Regions from separate parts of the Serratia ureilytica genome, predicted to be linked through region 4. Evidence: predicted binding sites of a transcription regulator. Region 4 holds the regulator's gene; each other region holds the start of a gene.
The links. Region 4 encodes Fur, which represses iron uptake genes when iron is present. Its sites were predicted from a motif close to ATAATAATGAGAACNACTATCAA; they were not measured.
Positions count from the first base shown of each region.

Region 1 (4,201 bases), 1.6 Mb from region 4:
CGCGCCATGTAGCCGGAGTCTTCCAGGAACGACAGGAACAGGTACATCATGCCGATCTGCGGCACCAGCGGTAGCACGGTGTTGATGCCGCCGCCGACGCCCTGCGCCAGGAAGACGGTCAGCCAGTCGGGGAAGTGCAGGGTGTAACCGAGCCACTGAATGCCCTGAATGAAGATCGCCGCCGAGCCGATATCGAAGATCGGCTGCAGCGCGCCGCCGATATTGATCGCCAGCAGGAACATCAGGTACATCACCAGCAGGAAGATCGGTACGCCCAGCCAGCGGTTGAGGATCACTTTATCCAGCATGTCGGTCAGGCGGTTGGGCATCGCCTGCTGCGAGTTGCTGACTGCGTCGCACAGGGCGGCGATGGACTGGTAGCGTGCGTCGGCGATCACCAGCGCCGGGTCCTCCTGCTGCTGCTGTTGCAGCGCCTGAATGGCCGCTGGCAGCCGCGCCACGGCGGGGCCGGCCAGACGGTGGCTGTAGATGTCGCCCTCCAGCATCTGCAACGCCAGCCAGCGGCGCTGCGCCGCCGGCAGCGTTTGCGGCATGGCGTCGCTCAGCGTGGCGACCTCTTTCAGCAGCAGCGGCGGGTAGTTCACCAGCGCCTGCTGTTCGTTGATGCGATGATTGTCGATCATTTGTTTCAGCACGCCGATGCCATCGGCGCGGGTGGAGACCATCGGCACTACCGGGCAACCGAGGCGCGCCGACAGAGCGGCGACGTCGATATCGATATGCTGGCTTTTGGCGATGTCGAGCATGTTGAGCGCCACGATGCAGGGAATGCCCAGCTCCAGCAGCTGCAGCGTCAGGTAGAGGTTGCGTTCCAGGTTGGAGGCATCCACCACGTTGATCAGCAGATCGGCGTCGCCGCTCAAAATGTAGTGGCAGGCGATCTGCTCATCGAGCGACGTCTGCTCCGAAATGGTGGTCAGGGAGTAGGTGCCGGGCAAATCGACCAGCCGCACGTCGGACTGCGGGGTGGTGAAATGGCCTTCCTTGCGTTCGACCGTCACGCCCGCCCAGTTGCCGACCCGCTGGCGCGCGCCGGTCAGTTGGTTGAACAGCGTGGTTTTGCCGGAGTTCGGGTTGCCGATTAAGCCGATGGTGAGTTTTTTCATAGTTCTGCGTGTCGTCTTCAAGGAGAACAGCGCCGGCGCAAAGGCGCACCGGCAAACGGAGGGCGCGCCGGCTCAGGGCTGGCCGTCGAGCTGCAGCAGCGCCAAATCCTTCCTGCGCAGCACCAGGCTGACGCGGCGGGTTTTAATTTCTATCGGATCGCCCAGCGGCGCGACGCGCACCACGTCGAACGAAGAGCCGGGCAGCATGCCGAGCGATAACAATTTTTGGCGGTAGGCCGGCGCAATCTCGCTGGAAAAGCCGACAATCTTATATGTGCGTTTAGGTTGAAGCTGCATGTCATTAACCTTCCGGGTGCCGATGAGCATCGGGCTGATGATAATTGGACGTTGCCGGCGAAAATGCCACGCCGTCGGCGGTATTCATCCATAAGGTCATGCAATAAAGTGAGCGAAAATAATAGTAATTATCATTATCGCGTTCAATACAAAAAGTAAGGGTATTGTAACCAATTATTTTGGCGGCGGCCGCTTTTTGGCTGGTCCCCTTGATAATCCCCGTTTTACCACCGCTTATACGCGGCGACAAATGAGAATGGTGAGTTAAATCAGTTATGTATTTGTAGCCAGGGTTTCTCGTTTGCAAATGGCGATGGCGTTTTTTCCTTTTTTATTTCTGGTGAAAGGCAATTCAATAACATTATTCCGCCGTAATGCGAGCGGTAACCATTTGTGTTTCTCTCACAATTCGCGAGATGAAAAATGCGTGTTAACGAAGTTGTTAATAAATGGCTGCAGGAGGCATTTTTGTTGCCTGAATAATGGGAGGGCGGTCACGCAGGAACGGGAAATAAAAAGATGATGGTTTATTGAGACGGGTCAAGAAATGCCGCAAGTTTTATTCATCAGAAAGGGCGGAGCAGGCTCCGCCCTGTTGGCTCTGGCTTAGCGTTTCTTGCCGAACGCCGCTGCCAGCGCGTCGCCCATGGCGCTGTTGCCGGCCGGCGTCGCATTGCGCGGTTTGGCCTTGTTGCCGCCTGCCGAACGGTTGGCGTTGTCGCGCGCCTGTGCAGGCGCGTTGCCGCCGCGGCGCGGCGAGCCTTCGCCCGGTTGCTCATCCAGGCGCATGCTCAGCGCGATGCGTTTCCGCTGCAGATCGACTTCCATCACCTTCACTTTGACGATGTCGCCGGCCTTCACCACGGTGTGCGGATCTTCGACGAACTTGTCCGCCAGCGAGGAGATGTGCACCAGACCGTCCTGATGCACGCCGATATCCACGAAGGCGCCGAAGTTGGTGACGTTAGTGACCGACCCTTCCAGGATCATGCCCGGCTGCAGATCGTTGAGGGTTTCCACGCCTTCGGCAAAGGTGGCGGTTTTGAACTCAGGACGCGGGTCGCGGCCCGGCTTCTCCAGCTCTTTCAGGATGTCGGTGACCGTCGGCACGCCGAACTTGTCGTCGGTGAAATCGACCGCTTTCAGGCTGCGCACCGCCGAGGCGTTGCCCATCAGATCCTGCAGCGCCTGCTCGGTGGCGGCCAGAATGCGCTGCACCACCGGGTAGGCTTCCGGGTGGACGGTAGAGGCATCCAGCGGGTTGTCGCCGTGGTTGATGCGCAGGAAGCCGGCGCACTGTTCGAACGCTTTCGGCCCCAGACGGCTGACTTTCAGCAGCTGTTCACGGTTGCTGAAGCGGCCGTTCTCGTCGCGCCAGTTGACGATATTCTGCGCCATCATGCGCGTCAGGCCGGCCACGCGGGTCAGCAACGGCACCGAAGCGGTGTTCAGATCGACGCCGACGGCGTTCACGCAGTCTTCCACCACCGAGTCCAGCTTTTTCGCCAGCTGGCTCTGGCTGACGTCGTGCTGATACTGGCCGACGCCGATGGATTTCGGGTCGATCTTCACCAGCTCCGCCAGCGGATCCTGCAGACGACGGGCGATGGACACCGCGCCGCGCAGCGACACGTCGAGATCCGGGAACTCCTGCGCCGCCAGTTCGGACGCGGAATACACCGACGCGCCCGCTTCGCTGACGATCACTTTTTGCGCCCGGACGTCGCTGAACTGCTTTTGCAGGTCGAGATAGAAACGCTCGGTTTCACGCGAAGCGGTGCCGTTGCCGATCGCCACCAGCTCCACGTTGTGTTTGATGCACAGCGCCGCGACGATGGCGGCGGCTTTGGCCGCTTGCCCGGTGTGCGGATAGACGGTGTCGGTGGCCACCAGTTTGCCGGTCGCGTCGACCACGGCGACTTTCACCCCGGTGCGCAGGCCCGGATCGAGGCCCATGGTGGCGCGCATGCCGGCCGGCGCGGCCATCAACAGATCATGCATGTTGCGGGCGAAGACGTTGATCGCTTCATCCTCCGCGCGTTCGCGCACCGTGCCCATCAGTTCGGTTTCCAGGTGCAGCAACACCTTGATGCGCCAGGTCCAGTTGACCACCGCCTTGCGCCAGGCGTCGGCCGGAGCGTTGTTCAGGCGCAGATTGAGGTGATTGATGATGATCAGCTCCGCCTGGCTTTCGCGCGGCGCTTCCTCAAACTGCGGATCGGCGTTCAGCGCCAGCTGCAGCACGCCTTCGTTGCGGCCGCGGAACATCGCCAGCGCGCGGTGCGAAGGCACCTGGGAAATCGGTTCGTGGTGATCGAAATAGTCGCGGAACTTGGCGCCTTCGTCTTCCTTGCCCTCGACCACTTTGGAGACCAGATGGGCGTTTTTCCACAGGTAGTCGCGCACCTTGGCCAGCAGCGCGGCGTCTTCGGCGAAGCGCTCCATCAGGATATAGCGCGCGCCGTCGAGGGCGGCTTTCACGTCCGCCACGCCCTTCTCGGCGTCGACGTAGCGTTCAGCCAGCTGTTCCGGCTGCTGTTGCGGATCCTGCCACAGCGTGTCCGCCAGCGGTTCCAGACCGGCTTCGATGGCGATCTGGCCACGGGTGCGGCGCTTGGGTTTGTACGGCAGGTAGAGGTCTTCGAGTTCGGTCTTGCTCAGCGTGGCGTTGATCGCCCCCGCCAGTTGTTCGGTCAGTTTGCCCTGTTCATCGATCGACTTCAGGATGGTCTGACGACGATCTTCCAGTTCACGCAGATAACCCAGGCGGGTTTCCA
Region 1 is NZ_CP071320.1:261,744-265,944, forward strand. It holds gene feoB (Fe(2+) transporter permease subunit FeoB) at 1-1,127, opposite strand, end outside; gene feoA (ferrous iron transporter A) at 1,200-1,424, opposite strand; gene J0X03_RS01180 (Tex family protein) at 2,031-4,201, opposite strand, start outside.
Region 1: feoA (ferrous iron transporter A) is a predicted target of Fur. The motif match lies at 1,543-1,565, and genes of this name have one in related genera.

Region 2 (4,201 bases), 1.2 Mb from region 4:
CGCGCAGCTGCGCGAACGAGCTGAGCAGCTCGCCTTTTTTCACCACCACTTTGCCATCGGCATCCAGCAGATCCGCCAGCGCCTTGCCGTTGTTCTCCTGCGCCACCTCTTCCGGGGCCGGGTTGTCCGGCGTCAGGTAGTCCCAGCGCATGTTCAGCACCTGTTCCGGCACCGCGCCGCCGTCGCGCGCATACATCTCGCGCAGGCGGCTGAAGATGCCCGCCAGGATCTCGCCGTCGTTCAGCGCTTCACCCGGGGCGTCCGCGCCTTTCCAGTGCCACTGCAGCCAGCGGCCGGAGTTGACGATCGAGCCGTTCTCTTCGGCGAAGCAGGTGGACGGCAGGCGGAACACTTCGGTCTGGATCTGCGAGGAATCCACCTCGTTGAACTCGCCGTGGTTCTGCCAGAAGTTGGAGGTCTCGGTGTTCAACGGATCGATGGTCACCAGGAACTTCAGCTTGGACAGCGAAGCCACCACCTTGTTTTTGTTCGGGAACGACGCCACCGGGTTAAAGCCCTGGCAGAAGTAGCCGTTGACCTTGCCCTGCGACATCATCTCGAAGTACTGCAGCACGTCGTAGCCCTTGTCCCACTTCGGCAGCCAGTCAAAGCCCCAGCTGTTGTCCTTCTGCGCCTTGTCGCCGTAGAAGGTCTTCATCATGCTGACGAAGAATTTCGGGTAGTTGCCCCAGTAGTTCACCTGGCCCGGCAGCAGCGCCTTCGGCGTGTTGGCCTTCAGGTAGGTCTCGAGATCGGTCTGTTTCTCCGACGGCAGCGTCAGGTAGCCCGGCAGGCTCTGCGACAGCAGGCCGAGATCGGTCAGCCCCTGGATGTTGGAGTGGCCGCGCAGCGCGTTGACGCCGCCGCCCGCCATGCCCATGTTGCCGAGCAGCAGCTGGATCATCGCCATGGTGCGGATGTTCTGCGCGCCGACCGAGTGCTGAGTCCAGCCCAGGGCGTACAGGAACGAAGCGGTCTTATCCGCGACGCAGGTTTCGGCGATGTATTCGCACACCTTGAGGAAATCGTCCTTCGGCGTGCCGCAGATGTTGGTCACCACGTCAGGCGTGTAGCGGCTCACGTGCTGCTTCAGCAGGTTCCACACGCAGCGTGGATCCTGCAACGTGACGTCGCGCTTGGCGAAGCCGTTCTCGTCGAACTGGTAGTTCCAGGTGGTTTTGTCGTACTTGCGGTTTTCCGCGTCGTAGCCGCTGAACAAGCCGTCTTCGAAGGCAAAGTCTTCCCGCACCAGCAGGCTGGCGTTGGTGTAGGCCTCGACGTACTCGCGGTTAAACTTGTTGTTGGTCATCAGATACAGCAACACGCCCGACAGGAAAGCAATGTCGGTCCCGGAGCGGATCGGCGTGTAGAAGTCCGCCACCGATGCGGTTCGGGTAAAGCGCGGATCGATCACGATCAGCTTGGCATTGTTGTGTATTTTGGCTTCCATCGCCCAGCGGAACCCCACCGGATGCGCTTCCGCCGCATTACCGCCCATGACGATAATCAAATTCGCGTTCTTGATATCAACCCAGTGGTTGGTCATCGCACCGCGACCAAATGTTGGAGCAAGACTTGCTACCGTTGGTCCGTGTCAGACACGCGCCTGGTTGTCTACGGCAAGCATGCCGAGAGCGCGACTAAATTTTTGCGACAGAAAACCGGTTTCGTTGCTGGCGGCCGAGGCGCACAGCATGCCGGTGGTCAGCCAACGGTTGACGGTAACGCCCTGGTCGTTGGTTTTGATGAAGTTGGCGTCACGGTCTTCTTTCACCAGCTTGGCGATGCGGGTAAAGGCGTCGTCCCAGCTGATGCGCTGCCATTTGTCCGACCCCGGCGCCCGGTATTCCGGGTACTTGAGGCGGCTTTCGCTGTGGATAAAGTCAACCAGGCCGGCGCCTTTCGGGCAAAGCGCGCCACGGTTTACCGGGTGATCCGGATCCCCTTCGATATGGAAAATGCTTTCTTTGGCGTTTTTGGCGCCATCACCAAGGCTGTACATCAACAGCCCACAGCCGACGGAACAATACGTACAGGTATTACGGGTCTCGCGGGCGCGCAGCAGTTTGTACTGCCGGGTTTCCGCCAACGCCACTTCGGGGGCAAAGCCCAGCGCGGCTACCGTCGTTCCTGCCATACCGCCAGCGCAGATCTTAAAGAACTGCCTTCTGCTGACCTGCATGGGGGTCTCCTTTACTCTCGATTGTCACATTGTTCAAATGGCGCTCCTCGCCAAAACGGCGGAGCGCTAATGTCACTGTTGTTATGCTGATACGCGACGCGGCGATATTACCACAGCGTGCTTGTGGTTGTTACACACTCGTGCTCATTCAGTGAACGCATTGGCACATTTCGATACATTTCGGCGTCGCAGCAGGCTCGGCGCTCTCTACAGTATAGAGAGTAACCAACGCATCGGCGCCAAGGCATGAAGAGGCGCTCAAGGCCTCCTTTCTATCAGTATGTTAACGCAGCGATTTGTTCATTAACCACACAGTCAGCAGGGCATTGATAATCATTTTCAATATCATTTAATTAACTATAATGATCCGACTGCTTACGCGGTGCTCGCCCTTTGCGCCGCCCATACACCACTGGAGATGATGATTATGAGTTATTCACTGCCATCCCTGCCGTACGCTTACGACGCACTGGAACCGCATTTCGACAAGCAGACGATGGAAATCCATCACACCAAACACCATCAGACCTACGTCAACAACGCCAACACCGTGCTGGAAGCTTACCCTGAGCTGGCCAAATACAGCGTTGAAGAGCTGATCCAGGATCTGGATAAAGTGCCTGCCGACAAACGCACTTTCATGCGCAACAACGCCGGCGGCCACGCCAACCACAGCTTCTTCTGGAAAAACCTGAAAACCGGCACCACGCTGGGCGGCGATCTGAAAGCGGCCATCGAGCGCGATTTCGGCAGCGTTGAGAAATTCCAGGAAGAGTTCGAGAAAGCCGCAGCCACCCGCTTCGGTTCCGGTTGGGCCTGGCTGGTGCTGAAAGACGGCAAACTGGCCGTGGTGTCTACCGCTAACCAGGACAGCCCGCTGATGGGCGAAGCCGTCGCCGGCGCTTCCGGTTTCCCAATCATCGGTCTGGACGTGTGGGAACACGCTTACTACCTGAAATATCAGAACAAACGCCCTGACTACATCAAGGCGTTCTGGAACGTGGTCAACTGGGACGAAGCGGCCGCACGCTTCGCCGCGAAGAAGTAATTCGCCCCCGTTGATGAAGATGCCCGCCGCAGGCGGGTATTTTTTTGCCTGAAATCCGCTAAAGTTTGACCACTTCTTGCCGATGGTTTGTTCAATTGACGTTCGCCCGGAGAAGGAAAAACGCTATGGCGGCATTGCAAGCATTGGCAGGAAAGTTCACCCATCTCACCGTAGGTAAAAAGCTCGGCTTCGGTTTCGCGCTGTTGCTGCTGTTGGCGGTCGTCATCGCCGGCACCGGGGCGCAATACCTGCACATCATCGAATCCCGCGCCGATCGCATCGACTTCAGCAACCGGCTGAACGAGGAGATCAACCAGGCCAAATACAACCGCGCCATGTACGGCCAGACCTACCAGCCGGAGTATCTGCAGAACAACCGCGCCAATATCGATAACGCCGTCAAACTGATAGACCAGGGCCAGACGTTGGACTGGGACGCCCAAAGCCGCAAGGATCTGCAGCGTCTGGTGACGCTGATTGGGGAATATCAGCAACAGCAAAAAATCTTTGAGCAGGCGGTCTCGGCGAAAGACGCGGTGCGCCAGAGCTGGAACATGTCGGAAGTGCAGGCCAGCCTGAGCCAAGTGGAGCGGCAGCTCACCAACGGCGATCTGCAGTTGGCCTTCATCCAGCTGAACCAGAAGCTGACCCAGGTGCGCTACGGCGCGCGCGGTCTGCTGCTGAGCCTGAACAAGGAAACCGAAGCGCCGCTGATGGCGGCCATCGACGACGCGCGCGACGCGGCCAACGCCTTGAGCCGCCGGGTCAGCGACGCGCAGCGCCCGCAGCTGCAACCGCTGCTGGCCGCCCTGGACGATTACAAAAACCGTATCGCGGCCTACCTGCCGGCCTATGAGCACGAGCAGCAGATCAGCCGACAGCTCGGTGAACGCGCGCATGAGATCGGCACGCTGGTGAACGCCTTTATGCAGGACGAATTGGTGCAGACGCGCAGCAACATCAACCTGGCG
Region 2 is NZ_CP071320.1:4,983,183-4,987,383, forward strand. It holds gene fdnG (formate dehydrogenase-N subunit alpha) at 1-2,182, opposite strand, end outside; gene sodA (superoxide dismutase [Mn]) at 2,610-3,230, shown strand; gene J0X03_RS23590 (methyl-accepting chemotaxis protein) at 3,356-4,201, shown strand, end outside.
Region 2: sodA (superoxide dismutase [Mn]) is a predicted target of Fur. The motif match lies at 2,509-2,531, and genes of this name have one in related genera.

Region 3 (4,201 bases), 1.8 Mb from region 4:
GCGCAGGCGGTGAATCACTGGCTGGGGCGCAACCTGATGAGCGCCGCCACCGCGCCGAATGAAGAGGGCGATCGCACCGGCGGCGTCAACAAGATGTTCAAATACATCTATGCGATACGCCGGGTGGGGAAACGCCTGAAGGCCTGGAACCGCACCGGTTATTACATCATCAAGTGGATTTTGTTCGGGGGGATCGCCGCGGCGATATTCTTCTCGGTATAACGAAGGCAGGGGCGCACAGAGTGCGCCCCTTTTTGATCAGGCGAAGATAGTCATCATGTAGGCGGCGAACAGCGCCAGGTGGGCGGTGCCGTTCAGCACGTTGGTGCGGCCGGTCGAGAACGACAGCTGGCACAGCAGCAACACCGTCAACATCACCACGATATGCGGCGTTTGCAGGCCGAAGATCAGCGTCTGCCCGGTCAGAGTAGCGATGATGGTCACCGCCGGCACCGTCAGGGAGATGGTCGCCAGCACCGAACCGAAGAACAGGTTCATGGCGCGTTGCACCTGATTGTTCAACACGGCGCGCAGCGCGCCCAGGCCTTCCGGCGACAGGATCAACAGCGCCACCAGGAAACCGGTGAACTGCGCCGGTGCATTCATCTTGGTCAGCAGGCCTTCCAGCGGATTGGCGTTGAACTTGGTGACGGCGATAACCGCGATCAGGTGCACGATGAGCCAGGCGGCGTGCCAGGCGCTGCTGTGGGAAGAGGGCTTGCCGTGGTGCGGGTCGCCATCGTCGTCTTCATGCTCGTACACGAACAGGCTCTGGTGGGTTTTGGTCTGGATCACCAGGAACACGCCATACATGGCGGCGGAGATCAACGCCACCAGCAGCGCTTGCCCGGTGCTGAAGTTGCCGCCTGGCAGCGCGCTCGGGAACACCAGCACGATCACCGCCAGCGGGAAAATCGCCATCAGATACTGTTTGATGCCGCCCAGGTTGACGTACTGGGTGGCGAACTTGCGCCCGCCGAGCAGCAGCGCAAAGCCGACCAGGCCGGCGGAAACGATCATGATGATGGAGTACAGCGTGTCGCGCATCAGCGCCGGCGCGGCGTCGCCGGTGGCCATCAGCGCGGAAATCAGGCTGACTTCGAGGATCACGACGGACAAACTGAGGATCAGCGAGCCGTAGGGTTCGCCCAATCGGTGAGCCAGCACGTCGGCGTGGCGCACCACGCTGAAGGCGCTGCTGAGGATCCCCACCAGCGCGAGAATATTGATGCCGACGATCAGCGGAAAGTTATCGGTGCTGCCCCATAGATTTAACACCACCAGCGCGGCGATAGGGAAGATCAGCGAGTATTCGGTGTGGCGAGATTTGGTGGATCGGCCAGGATCGTGTTGCGACTTCATGAGGGTGGCACTCCTTCTCAAACAGCGTAGCCCGTCAGCGCCGGTCGCCGTGATACGGCAACGTTGCGTTTCCAGTAGGTATTTTATATTAGGATACACCCGCGGCGCCGGTGTGATGTTGTTTTATCTGAGAAAGCAATTGCTTGCTTATGTGATCAGGGTAACAAAAAAACCGCACGGGGTGCGGTTTTATTTACTTACTTTTACGCAATAACGCCAATTTTTAGCGTTAGATTTGAGAAAAGTCGTGTTTACTTGTTTAGCTCGTGGTTAATCAAGGAAAATGAGACCGTCAGTCGTCAATGTTGTCCATGATTTCATGCCGTTTATTGTGGTAACCCTCTTCATTTAGCCCCTCACGCCAGTAAGGCACGGCATAAAGACGATTACGATCGCATTGACGTTCGCGACGCAGGTAGCGGCGCAGCTCTACCACCAGGCGATCTTCACCGGCGAGCCAGAAGTGGCTTTCGCCCTGCGGCAGGGACTGCGCGCGGAACCGAGCGACCAACTCGTCGGTCTTCTCCGTGCCGCCGACGACCCAATTGACCTCAACGTCGGCGGGTTTCTTCAGGTCAATGACGTCAGCGTTGCTGTCGACGCGGACGAAAGCGCGTCCGGCACTGTGTGGCGGCAGGTTTTCCAGCAGTGCGGCCAGCGCAGGCAGTGAGGAAGGATCGCCCGCCAGGCAGTAGAAGTCGGCGGCCGGCAGCATCGGCTTGGGGCCGCCCGGGTTGCTGATGCCGATTTTATCACCGGCTTTCGCCTGGCGTGCAAAGTCCACCGCCGGGCCCTGATGATCATGAATGGCGAACTCGATGTCCACTTCCGCCAGTTCCGGGCGCACGGCGCGGATGGAATAGGTGCGCACGATCGGGCGCACGGCGTCCGCAGCCCAACGCGGGCCGTTTTCGGTCAGCGTCGGCAGGTCCGGCTGCGTCTGGCCGGCGAGCGGCAAAAAGACTTTGATGTGTGCAGCGGCGGCATTGGCCGGGTAGTAACGCAGATCGGGAGCGGTAAAGGTAATGCGGCGCAGGTGCGGCGTCATGTCCTGTACGCGGCTGACGGCGATCAGGTAGGGGGCGCGTGAGCGAGGGGCTTCGGTAGTCACGGGATTCTCCTTATAGTTCGTTTGGCGGTGAGTATAACATGTCGTTTGATAATGAGAATTGTTTGCTAATTGAGACGAAACCGCATGTGGGCTAGGCTTAAGGTTCACTCATCCTGAAAGGGGAGGCCATATGCCCTACCACAGCACGAACGACTTGCCGGACAACGTTAAGCATGTGCTGCCGGAACATGCGCAGGCGATCTATAAAGAAGCGTTCAACAGCGCCTGGCAACAATACCGGGATCCCGATGAGCGGCGCGGTGACGACAGCCGGGAAGAGACGGCGCATAAGGTGGCCTGGGCGGCGGTCAAGCAAAGCTATCGCAAGGGCGACGACGAACGCTGGCATAAAAAGTAATGAATTATCACGCAGTAAAATCGCGCAGACATTATGTGGAACCCGGCAATTAATATTATTGCTGCTCAGTACAAATACTTTTTCACTTTAACGCCGCTTTGTAACTTGATTGCACGTCAGGAAAAGAATAAGGTCATTCTTATAAGGCGCGGTGATTGAATTAATAAAAATCCGCAGCCGAAAATAAAACATCAAAGGTTCAGCAGTGGCGAGGGAAGGCGAGAAATCGTATTCCCGGGAGGTAATATCAGTGTTAACGCGAGATTTTCTGCAAAAAGCGGATTGCAAAACTGCATTCGGCGCTATTGAGGAGTCGTTGTTGCTGACGCCTGAACAGCGTGCAGCCTCGTTGGATTGCACCTTATCGCGCCGGCCGGATCACAGCCCCGTATGGATATTCGGTTACGGTTCGCTGATGTGGAATCCAGTTTTCGAATCGGAAGAAGTGCGGCCGGCCACGCTGCAGGGCTGGCACCGGGCGTTCTGCATGCGCTTGACCGCCGGGCGCGGCACGCTGCATCAGCCGGGGCGCATGCTGGCGTTAAAAGCCGGCGGCCACACCACGGGCCTGGCGTTTCGTTTGCCGGAAAGCAAGTTGCGTGAAGAGTTGGAGCTGCTTTGGAAGCGCGAAATGGTGACCGATTGCTACGTGCCCACCTGGTGCGAGCTGCAGTTGGATGGCGGCGAGAAGGTTACTGCGTTGGTGTTCGTGATGAACCCGCAACATCCGCTGTTTGAAGAAGACACCAGCTACCAGGTGATTGCGCCATTGATCGCCAGCGCCAGCGGCCCGCTGGGCACCAACGCGCAATATCTGTTTGCGCTGGATAACGAGTTGAAGCACCACGGCATGCAGGATGATTGCATCGGCGATCTGGTGCGCTGTGTACAGCAGTGGCTGCAGCAGAACCGCACCGGCGGCATCGGCAGCGAGGCCACCGCCTGAGGCTGCTGCGGGAATACGAACGGTGAGGGGCTCAGCATGCTGAGCCCTTTTTTATATCTAATGCCTATATTTAATAACTTAATTTCCACAGTGATTTAAGGCATGCTTTTATTGTGGTTATCTATCCCGTTATTTTTAAAGTCATTAGCTGTTTTTTGTCAGTTTCCCACCCCACCTGCGAAGCAGAATGATCGACTTAGTATTAAATTGCATAAGTAAAGGTTATTTCTTATTTGTTCAGACTCTTCGGACTCCGTATCAATATGGCTAACGCTACTGGAAGAAACAGGGAGACGGGGATGAACTTTCAACAATTAAAAATTATTCGTGAATCGGCGCGCTGCAACTACAACCTGACTGAGGTCGCCAATACGTTATTTACCTCGCAGTCCGGCGTCAGTCGGCATATTCGCGAGCTGGAAGA
Region 3 is NZ_CP071320.1:2,021,341-2,025,541, forward strand. It holds gene lpxO (lipid A hydroxylase LpxO) at 1-222, shown strand, start outside; gene chaA (sodium-potassium/proton antiporter ChaA) at 259-1,362, opposite strand; gene J0X03_RS09365 (siderophore-interacting protein) at 1,655-2,473, opposite strand; gene chaB (putative cation transport regulator ChaB) at 2,604-2,831, shown strand; gene J0X03_RS09375 (gamma-glutamylcyclotransferase) at 3,082-3,777, shown strand; gene cbl (HTH-type transcriptional regulator Cbl) at 4,077-4,201, shown strand, end outside.
Region 3: J0X03_RS09365 (siderophore-interacting protein) is a predicted target of Fur. The motif match lies at 2,519-2,541, and genes of this name have one in related genera.

Region 4 (4,201 bases):
CGCCAGTTCCCGCAGGCCCGCGCGCACGTCGTTGCCGGCACCGGCCATTGGGTGCACGCCGAAAAACCGGAGGCGGTGCTGCGCGCCATCCACCGTTTCCTCGACGAAGCCTGAAAAATACGCTCACCTGGTGAAAAAACGCGCTAAAGATAACGGCTTAGCGCGTTTAGCCCGCAGTTAGGCATTGTCGCCGCTCCATCTGCTGGGGTAATATGGCGCGCTATAATTTTGCCGCCGCGCCAGCGCGTTCGCGAACGCCGGGTCGGGGGTGAATTTGGGTTAGGGTTTATTGGCCCGAAGTGTGTTAACCGATGCCTCCGGAAGCGTGCGAGCGCTTTTTGATGCAAACTCCCTTGCAGTACCGCTACCTATGGCAAAAGAACAAACGGATCGCACGACGCTGGATCTGTTCGCAGATGAACGCCGTCCGGGGCGCCCGAAAACCAACCCGCTTTCCCGCGATGAACAGCTTAGAATCAATAAGCGCAATCAGTTACGGCGCGATAAAGTGCGTGGATTGCGGCGCGTAGAGCTGAAAATCAACGCGGATGCGGTGGACGCCCTGAACAAACTGGCGGAACAGCGCAACATTAGCCGCAGCGAACTCATCGAGCAGATGCTGTTGGCGCAACTGGCGGAAGAACAGCCGGAACATTGATCTCTTCGGCCGCACGCGCGGCGCGGCGTTAAGGACAACGCCGGATCGACCACGCTTTTCTTCATTCTCCGGCATCGCATAAATGCGATAAAACCCCGGCGCCACTTTCTGGCATGATACGCATTTACCGGCAAGAGACTGCGCCTGTCGGCGCCCGCCCCCGTGGCGAAAGGCTCTTGTCATGGCATCATTTTAATCGGCGTCAGCGGCGGCAGTGCTGGCATCGAGTAATGCAATTACTTGAATTTAAAGGTTATACGCGATATGGCTACTGTAGGCATTTTCTTTGGCAGCGACACTGGCAATACCGAAAACATTGCCAAAATGATCCAGAAAATTCTCCAGAAACAGTTTGGCGACGACGTCTCTGAAGTGCATGACATCGCTAAAAGCAGCAAAGAAGACCTGGAAGGGTTCGATATCCTGCTGCTGGGCATCCCGACCTGGTACTACGGTGAAGCGCAGTGTGACTGGGATGATTTCTTCCCGACGCTGGAAGAAGTCGACTTCAACGGCAAACTGGTGGCGCTGTTCGGCTGCGGCGACCAGGAAGACTACGCGGAATACTTCTGTGACGCGATGGGCACCATCCGCGACATCATCGAACCGCGTGGCGCGGCCATCGTGGGCCACTGGCCGACCAAAGGCTACCACTTCGAGGCCTCCAAAGGCCTGGCGGACGACAACCACTTCATCGGTCTGGCGATCGACGAAGACCGTCAGCCTGAGCTGACCAACGAGCGCGTGGACGCCTGGGTCAAACAAATCGTCGAAGAGCTGAGCCTGGCCGATATCGTCGGCTAAACGCCGGGACTGGCGAAAGGTTGAACAAAGGCCCTGTAAAGTGCATAGTGTGCCGACAGGGCCGTCATCGGCAACAGGGATTGCTGCGATAGAAGCTACAGATTTGTAACTTCCCACCCCGTCACGGTAGACTGAGATATCGGTTTATCCCATCCATCAAGGCGTTGCATGCAAAACATGCAATAGTGCAATTATATCTTTGTTAACAACCGGCGGTTTCCATTTAGTACAACCGGTTCTATAATGAGACGCATTAACTCTTTGTGCCGACCGATGCCACAGGCGAGTACGCCTCAACTTGATTAGCATAGTAACAGGACTGAATTCGCATGACCGACAACAACATCGCATTGAAGAAGGCCGGCTTAAAAGTCACGCTTCCGCGACTCAAAATCCTGGAAGTACTGCAAAATCCGGAATGCCATCACGTCAGTGCGGAAGATTTGTACAAAAAACTGATTGATATGGGCGAAGAGATCGGGCTGGCGACGGTTTATCGCGTACTGAACCAGTTTGACGATGCGGGCATTGTGACACGTCACAATTTCGAAGGCGGCAAGTCCGTGTTCGAGCTGACCCAACAGCATCACCACGATCACCTGATTTGCCTGGATTGCGGCAAAGTGATCGAATTCAGCGACGAATCCATCGAAGTGCGCCAGCGTGACATCGCCAAGCAGCACGGCATCAAGCTCACCAACCACAGTCTGTACCTGTACGGCCACTGTGAAACCGGCGACTGTCGCGAAGACGAAACGCTGCACGACAAGAAATAAGCCCTGACCGGCTATGAAAAACCGCCTCACCTTGAGGCGGTTTTTTTATGCCCGCCGTACAACGGGAAAAAAAATCCCCGGACCAGCCGGGGAAAATCATGTCATGAAATACCACAATTGCAGCGGCACAGCGACTCCACGTACTACTCTCACTACAACGTCCGCCCTGCGCCGACACGCGCGGGCGAACGCATTCCCCCTTCGTTATGATGCGGCCCGCCGCCAAAACTGCGGGCCGCACCGCCCTTCTTAGACCTTTTCGGCGCGGCTGTAGCGTTTGCCGTCCGGGCTGACCGAGCGCACCTGTACTTCGCCGGAGACCGCAGGTTTAGCCTTGGCATCATAGCGCTGCCACTGCTTACCGCCGTCGGTGGAGTACTCGATGCCCAACCCCGGCAGCGCGATATTCGCCTCCAGCTTGCCGCCCGCCACGCGAGCGCCCGGCACCGGCAGACGATAAGCCACGCCGCCTTTGTCCAGCTTGGCCAGTTCACGCTGGCCCAGAATATTGGCGAAGCGCAGCCAATCTTTCTCCAGCGTCTTGGTATCGACAAAGTGGGTTTCCCCGCCTTTGTATTCGCGGCCGGCGCGATAGTCCTGCTCCCAACCGGCGCGATGCCAGGCGCGCTCCGCCACCGACAGCGCGCGTGGGAAGATCATGTATTCCATCTGCGGGTCGGTGCGCTGGGTTTCGCTCCACAGCTGAGCGGAAAGTCCATATGCCCCCGGCCACGGCTTGTCGCTCTTGGCGTTGAAGTGGTTGCCGTCTCGGTCAACCGAGGTTTCCGCGTTCTGCGGCATGTTGTCCGGCGCGAAGCTGAACACCTTGCGCTCGTCGCTGAAGCGGGTGCCCCAGTAGTAACCGCGCTCGTCCGGGTTCACCTCGTAAGGGAAGTCCATATAGACGTAGTCCGGGTTGGAGACCACCACTTCATACCCTTTGTTGGCCCAGTCGTTGACGCTGTCGAAACCGCCCCAGTACAGGGTGTCCCAGAAGTTGACCCCCACGCGCGAGGTGGCGAACGCCTTCGAACTCTCGGCGTCTTTCAGGCCGTCTTGCCAGGCCTGCATTCTGTCGATGCCGTGCGCCTTCACCAGCTTGCTGACCTCTTGGCCGAAGTAGCTCGGCAGGTGCTCCATGTCGGCCACTTTGCCCTCTTTGATCATCACCTGGCACACCTGAGACTTGGCCCACGGCTTGTCTTCATTGCTCTGGTCAATGATGCCTTTACCCGGTTCCGGTTTCGCCTTGTCGGTGTAGCCGGCGCCCAGGCGGATGTTTTTCGCTTCGTCGCCGCCAAAGTGCCAGGTCTTAATCGGCTGGCCGGCTTCTTTATGCATCTGGGCAATCTCGCCAATCACCTTGTCGACAAAGCGCTGGGAGGAATCCAGGCACGGGTTCAGGTAACTCTGACGGTTAAAGAACTGCACGGAGGTGGTATTGGAGGTATCGGTCGGATCCACCAGGCGGAACTCGTTGGCCTCCTGCTCTTTGCCGGCGGCATGCAGTTTCTTGTAGCGCGCTTCCATCGAGACCACCGCCGCGCGGGCGTGCGCCGGCATGTCGATCTCCGGGATCACCTCAATCTGGCGCGCCTGGGCGTATTTGATGATGTCGATGTAGTCCTGACGAGTGAAGAAACCGCCGTAGACATCCGGCCCCTGGCCGTACTGCGGCAGCAGGCAGGTGGTTTCGCTCAGATCGTGGCAGCGCTGGCCGCCGACTTCCGTCAACTCAGGCAAGCCGGGAATTTCGATTCGCCAACCTTCGTCATCGCTCAGGTGGAAGTGGAATTTGTTGAGCTTGTAAGCCGCCATCTGATCCAGCAGGCGCAGCACCGCATCCTTCTTATGGAAGTTGCGCGCCACGTCGAGGAAAATGCCGCGATACTGGAAGCGCGGCGCATCGCTGGCGTCGAGCGTGGCGATCTTGCCGCTGCCGTCGGTCGGCACTAACGACAGG
Region 4 is NZ_CP071320.1:3,776,350-3,780,550, forward strand. It holds gene ybfF (esterase) at 1-114, shown strand, start outside; gene ybfE (LexA regulated protein) at 371-658, shown strand; gene fldA (flavodoxin FldA) at 923-1,462, shown strand; gene fur (ferric iron uptake transcriptional regulator) at 1,792-2,238, shown strand; gene J0X03_RS17840 (beta-N-acetylhexosaminidase) at 2,488-4,201, opposite strand, start outside.